Regions from separate parts of the Terrabacter terrigena genome, predicted to be linked through region 3. Evidence: predicted binding sites of a transcription regulator. Region 3 holds the regulator's gene; each other region holds the start of a gene.
The links. The regulator HspR, encoded in region 3, represses chaperone genes until heat shock. The targets are predictions, from matches to a motif close to AAGTTGAGTCNNNNNGACTCAACTT.
Positions count from the first base shown of each region.

Region 1 (3,270 bases), on a different contig from region 3:
ACCTGCGACCCGACATGCGCGTGCTCGACCTCGGGTCGGGCCTCGGCGCGACCTCGGTCTTCCTCGTGAAGGAGTACGGCGTGCAGGTGGTGGCAGCCGACCTGTGGGTCGACCCGAGCGAGGCCGGGGCGGTCTTCCGCAAGGAAGGTGTCGACGACCGGGTGCTGCCGGTCCGGGTCGACGCGCACGCACTGCCCTTCGGGCGAGGCTCGTTCGACGCCATCGTCAGCATCGACGCATGGGAGTACTTCGGCACCGGCGACCACTACCCGCCCTACCTCGCGAAGTTCCTCAAGCCCGGCGGGCAGCTCGGCGTCGCGACGCCCGCCCTCACCACCGAGGTGCGCGAGCTCGGCGAGATCCCCGAGCACATCGACCGTGTGGTCGGCGCCGAGACCTCCGCCTGGCACACCGCCGACTGGCTGCGCAGCCAGTGGGAGTTCAGCCGGGCATTCAGCGGCGTCACGGCGCGCACGCAGCAGGACGCGTGCGCCAACTGGCTGCTGTGGGAGCGTGCGGTCATGGAGCTCAAGGGCCAGCCGACCTCGCCGGTCCAGGGCATGCTCGAGGCCGACGGTGGGGCGTTCGTGACGTTCGCCCTGGTGACGGGGAGGGTGGCATGACGGTCAGCGACGTGGATCTCGAGCACCTGCGGCGGGCGGTCTCCCTCGCGCGCCTCGCTCTCGAACGGGGGGACGAGCCGTTCGGCTCGGTGCTCGTGTCGGGCGACGGCGAGGTGCTGTTCGAGGACCACAACCACGTGGTCGCGATCGAGGCGACACAGCACCCGGAGTTCGCGATCGCCCGCTGGGCCGGCGCGCACCTCACGGCCGAGGAGCGCGCGGCCTCGACGGTGTACACGTCGGGCGAGCACTGCCCGATGTGCTCGGCCGCGCACGCCTGGGTGGGCCTCGCGCGCATCGTGTACGCCGCCAGCTCGGAGCAGCTGGGGGCGTGGCGTTCGGCGTGGGGCGCGCCGGCATCGCCGGTCGCGGCGCTGTCGATCCGCGACGTCGTGCCGGGCGCGGTGGTCGACGGCCCGGCCCCCGAGCTCGAGGCCGAGATCAGGGCTCTCCACGAACAGTTCGCCACCACGCACCCCTGACCGCACTCCTGAACGCGCCCGTCGCGCGCCGCGGCACCCGATCCGCCGCCTGTGGAAGACGGCGGCGCGCAAGACCTGACCTGCTGGATCGTCTGGACATGACACCGGACGACACACCGGACGACGGCAGACCCCATGTGCGCATCACGTCCCGGCGCGTCCGCCTCGAGGGCGGGCAGCGGCTCTCCGACGTCGGGTGGGGACGCTGACCGTCGAACGCGGGCGGGGCGCATGCCGTCTTCCCGAGTAGGAGCCACGTAGGACGCGCCCGTTCTGTCCGCCCACGGCGAACAGAGGCGGAACCTGAGCCGATCACGCTCAGGATGGGAACAGGACGCACCCGGCTCGCGTTGGTCGGGTTGTGCTCGTCCACAGCGGGCACGGATAGCATCGAGATGTCTCTCGATCAGTCAGGAGAAGAACATGTTCGAACGGTTCACCGACAGGGCCCGGAGGGTGGTTGTCCTCGCGCAGGAGGAAGCACGCCTGCTCAACCACAACTACATCGGGACCGAGCACATCCTCCTGGGTCTGATCCACGAAGGCGAAGGCGTCGCCGCGAAGGCCCTCGAGTCCCTCGACATCTCGCTCGAGGCGGTTCGCGCCCAGGTCCAGGAGATCATCGGGCAGGGCCAGCAGGCCCCGACCGGCCACATCCCCTTCACGCCGCGGGCCAAGAAGGTCCTCGAGTACTCCCTTCGTGAGGCCCTCCAGCTCGGCCACAGCTACATCGGCACCGAGCACATCCTGCTCGGCCTCATCCGCGAGGGCGAGGGCGTCGCCGCCCAGGTGCTCGTCAAGCTCGGCGCCGAGCTCAACAAGGTGCGTCAGCAGGTCATCCAGCTGCTCTCCGGCTACCAGGGTGGCCAGAGCGGCGAGAAGGCCGGCGCCGGCGTCGGCCAGGGCCAGACCGAGGGCACGCCCGCGGGCTCCCTCGTGCTCGACCAGTTCGGTCGCAACCTCACGCAGGCGGCCCGCGAGGGCAAGCTCGACCCGGTCATCGGGCGTGAAAAGGAGATCGAGCGGGTCATGCAGGTGCTGTCCCGCCGCACCAAGAACAACCCAGTCCTGATCGGCGAGCCCGGCGTCGGCAAGACCGCCGTCGTCGAGGGCCTCGCCCAGGACATCGTCAAGGGCGAGGTGCCCGAGACGCTCAAGGACAAGCAGCTCTACACCCTCGACCTCGGCTCGCTCGTGGCCGGTAGCCGCTACCGCGGTGACTTCGAGGAGCGGCTGAAGAAGGTCCTCAAGGAGATCCGCACCCGCGGCGACATCATCATCTTCATCGACGAGATCCACACGCTCGTCGGTGCGGGTGCCGCCGAGGGCGCCATCGACGCCGCGTCGATCCTCAAGCCGATGCTGGCCCGCGGTGAGCTGCAGACGATCGGTGCCACGACGCTCGACGAGTACCGCAAGCACATCGAGAAGGACTCGGCCCTCGAGCGGCGCTTCCAGCCGATCCAGGTGCAGGAGCCGACGCTGCCGCACGCCATCGAGATCCTCAAGGGTCTGCGTGACCGCTACGAGGCCCACCACCGCGTGACGATCACCGACGGCGCGCTCGTCGCGGCCGCCAACATGGCCGACCGCTACGTCAACGACCGCTTCCTGCCCGACAAGGCGATCGACCTCATCGACGAGGCGGGCGCGCGACTGCGCATCCGCCGCATGACGGCTCCGCCGGACCTGCGCGAGTTCGACGAGAAGATCGCCCAGCTGGTCCGCGAGAAGGAGTCGGCCATCGACGGCCAGGACTTCGAGCGTGCGGCCCGCGTCCGCGACGACGAGAAGCGCCTGCGCCAAGAGAAGGCCGCCCGTGAGGCCCAGTGGAAGTCGGGCGACATGGACGTCGTGGCGGAGGTCGACGAGGAGCTCATCGCCGAGGTCCTGGCGGCGAGCACCGGCATCCCGGTGTTCAAGCTGACCGAGGAGGAGAGCAGCCGGCTGCTCCACATGGAGGACGAGCTGCACAAGCGCATCGTCGGCATGGACGACGCCGTCAAGGCGCTCAGCCAGGCGATCCGCCGCACGCGTGCCGGCCTCAAGGACCCGCGACGCCCGGGTGGCTCGTTCATCTTCGCCGGCCCCACCGGTGTCGGTAAGACCGAGCTGGCCAAGACGCTCGCCGAGTTCCTCTTCGGCAGCGAGGACGCGCTGATCCA
Region 1 covers NZ_JBHTKH010000002.1:162,469-165,738, forward strand. Annotated here, with positions in the region: gene ACFQ2V_RS05025 (SAM-dependent methyltransferase) at 1-623, shown strand, start outside; gene ACFQ2V_RS05030 (nucleoside deaminase) at 620-1,105, shown strand; gene ACFQ2V_RS05035 (ATP-dependent Clp protease ATP-binding subunit) at 1,529-3,270, shown strand, end outside.
Region 1: a site for HspR is predicted at 1,406-1,430, ahead of ACFQ2V_RS05035 (ATP-dependent Clp protease ATP-binding subunit). Genes of this name have one in related genera too.

Region 2 (3,270 bases), on a different contig from region 3:
CCGCGGCCGGCCGAGCAGCCGCGAGGAGGTGGGTGACTTCGAGATCAGCGCACAGGCCGTCGTGGTCACGAGCGGTGGCATCGGCGGCGACCACGAGCTCGTCCGGCGCGCCTGGCCGGAACGGCTCGGCACGCCGCCCGCTCGGATGGTCGCCGGCGTGCCCGCGCACGTCGACGGCCGGATGCTCGGCATCGCGCAGCAGGCCGGTGGGAACGTGATCAACCCCGACCGCATGTGGCACTACACCGAGGGCCTGCGCAACTGGGACCCGGTCTGGGACAACCACGGCATCCGCATCCTGCCCGGCCCGTCGTCGTTGTGGCTCGACGCGCGCGGGCGGCGCTTCCCGGCCCCGTACTTCCCCGGCTTCGACACCCTCGGCACGCTCGGTCACATCATGCGCACCGGCTACGACTACTCGTGGTTCGTGCTCACTCAGAAGATCATCGAGAAGGAGTTCGCCCTCTCCGGCTCGGAGCAGAACCCGGACCTCACCGGCAAGGACGTGCGCCAGGTCCTCGAGCGTGCCCGCGGCGGGGCGCCGGCGCCGGTCGACGCCTTCATGCGCAAGGGCGAGGACTTCGTCGTCGCCCGCTCCCTCGAGGAGCTGGTGCGTGGCATGAACGCGCTCACGGGCGACGCCCTGATCGACCTCGAGTCCCTGCGACGCACGATCGTGGCCCGCGACAACGAGGTCGACAACGACTTCACCAAGGACGCCCAGCTCACCGCCGTGCGTGGAGCCCGGAACTACCGCGGCGACCGGCTGATCCGCGTGGCGAGCCCGCACCGGCTGCTCGATCCCAAGGCGGGCCCGCTCGTCGCCGTTCGCCTCAACATCCTCACCCGCAAGACGCTCGGCGGCCTCGAGACCGACCTCGCCGGCCGTGTGCTGCGGCCGGGCGGCGAACCGCTGCCCGGCGTCTACGCGGCCGGGGAGGTGGCCGGCTTCGGCGGCGGCGGCATGCACGGCTACAACTCGCTCGAGGGGACCTTCCTCGGCGGCTGCCTCTTCAGCGGGCGCACGGCAGGACAGTCGGTGGCCGCGGCTCTGTGACGACAGTGCTCGGAGGGGGCTTGACGCCTCACCCCCTGCGGAGCTAGAACTGGGAACACAGCACGAAGTTGAGCGGTTAGCACTCAAGAAAGGTCATGCGAGATCGGTCAGCCCGATCTCCCGTTCTTCCCAGGAGTACGCCATGAGCACCACCACCTACGACCCCTTCCGGAACCTCGACCGCACCTTCGACCGCCTGTTCGGTGAGGGCCTGCGTGGCCAGGCCGGTGGCGCGGGAACCGTCATGCCGATGGACCTCTACCGGTCCGGGGAGTCCTTCGTCGCGCACATCGACCTGCCGGGCGTCGACCCCGCCAGCATCGACATCGACGTCGAGGACCGCACCCTGACGGTGCGCGCACAGCGCAGCGCGCCCGAGGCCGAGGACGCGCAGTGGCTCTCGCGCGAGCGCCCGTCGGGCACGTTCGCCCGTCAGCTGTCCCTCGGTCGGGGCCTGGCCCTCGACCGCATCGAGGCCGACTACCGCGACGGCGTCCTCACGCTGACGATCCCGGTCGCCGAGGAGGCGAAGCCGCGGCGCATCAGCGTCTCGCACGCGGGCTCGTCGACCGACGGCCGCCGTGAGATCGAGTCGTCCGACAGGCAGGGCTCAGACGCGCAGTCGGCCTGAGCCGGCGAGGTCATCCGCAGTCGCACGAGTGGGCCCGGCGGTCACCGCCGGGCCCTCCGTGCACCGCTCGGCCGAGGTGGCCATGACGATGACGGCGAGGCCGAGGGCCGCGAAGCCGGCGCCGACCCAGAGCGGCGAGGTCCACCCGAGGCCGCCGGCGATGGCCAGGCCCGACACCCAGACGCCGAGGAAGTTGCCGAGGTTGAACGCGGCGATGTTGGCCGACGACGCCATCGTCGGGGCGCCCGCCGCGTGGGCGAGCACCCGCATCTGGAGTCCGGGCACGGTCGCGAACCCGAAGAAGCCCATCGCCAGCAGCATGGCGGCTGCGCCCACGGGGCGCTGCGCGAGCAGGGCGAACGCCACGAGCGAGGCGCCGAGCGCCACGGTGAGCAGCACCAGGGTGCGGGTGAGGGCGCGGTCGGCCCAGCGCCCGCCGAGCAGGTTGCCGGCGAAGAGTCCGACGCCGAAGAGGACGAGCAACCACGGCACCGCCGACTCGTCGAAGCCGGTGACCCGCGTCAGCAGCGGTTCGACGTACATGAACGCGCCGAACATGCCGCCGAAGACGAGCACCGTCATGCCGAGTGAGAGCCAGACCTGGCCGTTGCGGAAGGCCGCGAGCTCGGCGCCCAGCCCACGCGTGGAACCCGTTGGCCCGTCGGCCGCAGCCGCCCCGGAGGCGTGGTCGCCGGCATCCGGGACGAGGCCCGCGATGCCACCTGCGGCGACGACCCCGACTGCCGCGATGAGCGCGAAGGTGGCGCGCCAGCCCCACTGCTGCCCGACGAGGGTGCCGAGCGGCACGCCCAGGACGTTGGCCAGGGTGAGACCGCCGAACATGATCGAGATCGCGCCGGCCTTGCGGTCGGCAGCGACGAGAGAGGCGGCGAGCACGGCGCCGATGCCGAAGAAGGCGCCGTGGGCGAGTGCCGCGACGACGCGACCGGCGAGCAGGACGGCATACGCCGGCGCGATCGCCGACAGGGTGTTGCCGACGACGAAGAGCACCATGAGCAGCAACAACGCACGCTTGGGGCGCCACCGCCTGAGCAGGGGCGGCAGGGCCACGGCGCCCACGACGACCGCGAGGGCGTAGCCGCTGATGAGGTGGCCGGCAACCGGGATGCTGACCCCGAGGTCGACGGCAACCGTGCTGATGAGTCCGGCGATGACGAACTCCGTCAGTCCGATGCCGAAGCCCCCGAGTGCGAGGGCGATGAGACCGAGTGGCATGGGTTCCTGGTCCTTCCGAACAGGGCGATGCCGGGGCGAGCCTCGCTGCTTTCGCCGGTATGCCGCGTGTGCAACTACTTGACCTGAGGGAAGTTAGTTGCAGACGCGGCATATTGCAAGCGCGCACTACGATGGGAGCATGGGAATCGCAGACACCGCCGTCGAGGTGCGTGCTTCCGGGTGGCGCACGCTCGCCGCCCTGCACGGGCACATCGAGGCCGCGCTCGAGCGCGAGCTCGTGCGTCGACACGGGCTGTCCGTGGTCGAGTTCACCGTGCTCGACGCCCTCTCACGCCAGGACGGCTGGCACATGCGGATGTCGCAGCTGGCGCGGGCCGCGGCGCTC
Region 2 covers NZ_JBHTKH010000010.1:29,468-32,737, forward strand. Annotated here, with positions in the region: gene ACFQ2V_RS14980 (FAD-binding dehydrogenase) at 1-1,057, shown strand, start outside; gene ACFQ2V_RS14985 (Hsp20/alpha crystallin family protein) at 1,200-1,688, shown strand; gene ACFQ2V_RS14990 (MFS transporter) at 1,668-2,924, opposite strand; gene ACFQ2V_RS14995 (MarR family winged helix-turn-helix transcriptional regulator) at 3,064-3,270, shown strand, end outside.
Region 2: a site for HspR is predicted at 1,123-1,147, ahead of ACFQ2V_RS14985 (Hsp20/alpha crystallin family protein). Genes of this name have one in related genera too.

Region 3 (3,270 bases):
CCCGATGCGGCCATGAGGGGTGAACTTGAGCGCGTTGGACAGCAGGTTGAGCACGATGCGCTCGAACATGTCGAGGTCGACGTGCGCCACGCGCCCGAGGTCGTCGCACTCGACGACGAGCTCGAGCCCCATCCGCTCGATGGCAGGACGGAAGTTGGCCGCGATGCCGCTCGTCACCGAGGTGACGTCGACGGCGACCCAGTGCGGCTCGACGGCGCCGGCCTCGACGCGGGTGAGGTCGAGGATGCGGTCGACGAGCCCCGTCAGACGATCCGTGTTGCGGGCGATCATCTCGAAACGGCGACGCGTGTCGTCGTCGAGCCCGTCCTCGGCGAGGGCGTCCTGCACCGGCCCGGCGATGAGGGCGAGCGGCGTGCGCAGCTCGTGGCTGACGTTGGCGAAGAAGTCGGACTTGGCCGTGTCGAGCTCGCTGAGCGCCTCCGCACGGTCACGGTCGTCGTTGCGTCGGCGGACGACGCTCAGCGCCGTCGCGACGTGCGAGGCGCACAGCTCGGCGTACGCCTGGAGCTGCGCGTCCCAGGGCCTTCGCGGATTGGCCCTCAGCAGCAGCAGCGCGCGGGGCTCGGTGAGCCCCGGCTCGAGCACGGGCACCACGTGCACGCCCTGCTCGGCGTGGCCGGACGGATGGATGCCGTGCCCGGGCCGGTCGTCCTCGACCCAGACGAGGTCGGCCTCGAGATGGTCTGGGGTGTGGGCGCGCAGCACCTCGAGGGCGCGGTCGCGCACCTGGTCACGGTGCTCCGGCGCGGGGGCGCTGGTGAGGGACTCGAACAGCTCGAGGGCTGCCGTGGCGCGGCGGACCGCGAGCACCTTGTCGGTCGTCTCGACGGCCACGTTGAGGATGCCGGCGACGGTGCCGTCGGCGTCGTGGATGGCGCCGTAGGACCACGTGAAGTAGGCCTCCTCGAGGAAGCCGAAACGGTCGACGACGAGCAGCTCGTCCTCGACCCAGGTCGCCGGGCCACCGCTCAGCACGCCGTCGAACATCGGCCCGATGACGTCCCAGACCTCGGGCCACACCTGGGCCACGGGGCGGCCGAGGGCCGCGGGGTGCTTGCTCCGGCCGAGCAGGGTGCGGTAGCCGTCGTTGTAGACCATCGCGAGCTCGGGCCCCCAGCACACGAGCATGGGGAAGCCCGACGACAGGCAGATGTCGACGATGGAGCGCAGGTTGTCGGGCCACGTCTCGACCGGGCCCAGCGGGGTGGTCGCCCAGTCCGTGCGGGCGAAGAGGTCCTGCATCTCGGCCGAGCGTGGGACGGGTGCGCCGAGGGCGTCCCCGGGACCACCGTTCAGGGCGGCGTCACCATCGGGGTGTGGAGGGGTCACACGACCTCCGGAACATGGAACACGGGACTGCCTCCGGCGGCATACAGCGGTACCGATGCCCCGTCTGCTCGAGGCTGGCACAGTGTTGCACACGGCACTGCCGTCGCGGCGGCCTCGCTAGCGGTCGGGTCGCCAGACCACCAGTGCCTGCGACGCCGGGGTGCGTGGCGGGCGCTGGCCGGGCCGGACCGCCACGACCTCGCCTCGGGGTCCGACCGCGAAGACGCGAGAGCCCGACGCTCCGGCGGCCAGAGCCGCACGGGCGGTGGTGAGCTCGGCGGTCAGCTCGTCGACCCGTGACCGGAGCGCGGAGACGTGGTTCTCGAGGTCGAGGATGCGCTGGATGCCCGTGAGCGAGACGCCCTCCTGCGAGAGGCGCTGCACCTCGCGCAGCAGGGCGACGTCACGCGTGCTGTAGCGCCGGCCCCCACCACGCGTGCGCGAGGGCGACACGAGGCCGAGACGGTCGTACTGCCGCAGCGTCTGCGCGTGCATGCCGGCCAGCTCGGCCGCGACGGAGATGACGAAGACGGGTGCGTCGTCGTCGTGCCCACCGGGCCGTGCACTCCTGCGAGCCATTCTCGCCACCTCCTTCTCGTGTCAGCGTCTCGTGTCAGTCGTCGCCATGGCGGATGCGGTCAGGCGCGGGCGCGCTCGAACAGCTCGGCCCGGGGGTCGTGCCCGCTCTCTGCCGCAGCCATCTTCTCGACGGCCTCGCGGGCCTCGTCGGTCAGTCGCTGCGGCACGACGACCTGCACCTTGGCGAGCAGGTCGCCCGTGCGGTCGCCACGCCTGACGCCGCGGCCCTTGAGCCGCAGCACGCGGCCGCTCGGGGTGCCGGCCGCCACCTTGACCTTGACCTGGCCGCCGTCGAGGGTCGGCACGGCGACGGTCGCGCCGAGCGCGGCCTCGGCGAACGTCACGGGCAGGTCGATCGTCAGGTTGTCGCCGTCACGGCCGAAGACCGGGTGCTTGTCGACCGCGACCGTGAGGATGAGGTCGCCGGCCGGAGCGCCGGGGTCGCCCGGGCGGCCCTTGCCGCGCAGGCGGATCCGCTGGCCGTCCTTGACGCCGGCGGGGATGCGGGCGTTGATCCGCCCGAGGTCGGGCGAGCTCAGCGAGACGGTCGAGCCCTCGACGGCCTCGCGGAAGCCGATGCGCGTGCTGGCCTGCACGTCGGCGCCGGGACGAGGACCTGCAGGCGCGCCGTAGCCGCCGTAGCCCGCACCGGGGGCACCGGCACCGGGCGCACCCGGCCCACCACCGAACATCTGGCCGAGGATGTCCTCGAGGTTGGGCTGGCCGCCCGCGCCCCCGGTGTTGAAACGCATCCGCTGGCCGCCGGGACCACCTGCACCACCGAACGCGGAGAAGATGTCCTCGAAACCGGCTCCGCCGCCGCCGGGGCCACCCGCGGTGAAGCGGGCGCCGCCGTGCGACATGGCGCGGATGGCGTCGTACTCGCGACGCTGCTCGGGGTCGGACAGGACGGCATACGCCTCGCCGATCTCCTTGAAGCGCTCCTCCGCCTTGGCGTCTCCGACGTTGTGGTCGGGGTGCATCGTGCGGGCGAGCTTGCGGTAGGTCTTCTTGATCGTCGCCGCGTCGGCGTCCTGGGGCACGCCGAGGATGCCGTAGAAGTCCTTCTCGAACCAGTCCTGGCTAGCCAAGGCGCACCTCCTTCGTCACGGTGGGACTCACGCTGCTCCCATCATCGGGTATGCCGCCGGGCTGCGCGTGCAGCCCGGCGGCGGACGTCTCAGGCAGGGTCGGCAACCGACACCCGCGCGGCACGGACGAGCCGGTCACCGATGCGGTAGCCCGGCTGGAGCACCTGCACGACGGTGGTGCCCGTCGCACCCTCGGGCAGCTCGGCCTCGACGTGCATGAGGGCCTCGTGCACGTTCGGGTCGAACTCCT
Region 3 covers NZ_JBHTKH010000004.1:93,998-97,267, reverse strand. Annotated here, with positions in the region: gene ACFQ2V_RS07980 (ATP-binding protein) at 1-1,350, opposite strand, end outside; gene ACFQ2V_RS07975 (heat shock protein transcriptional repressor HspR) at 1,468-1,929, opposite strand; gene ACFQ2V_RS07970 (DnaJ C-terminal domain-containing protein) at 1,989-3,020, opposite strand; gene ACFQ2V_RS07965 (nucleotide exchange factor GrpE) at 3,110-3,270, opposite strand, start outside.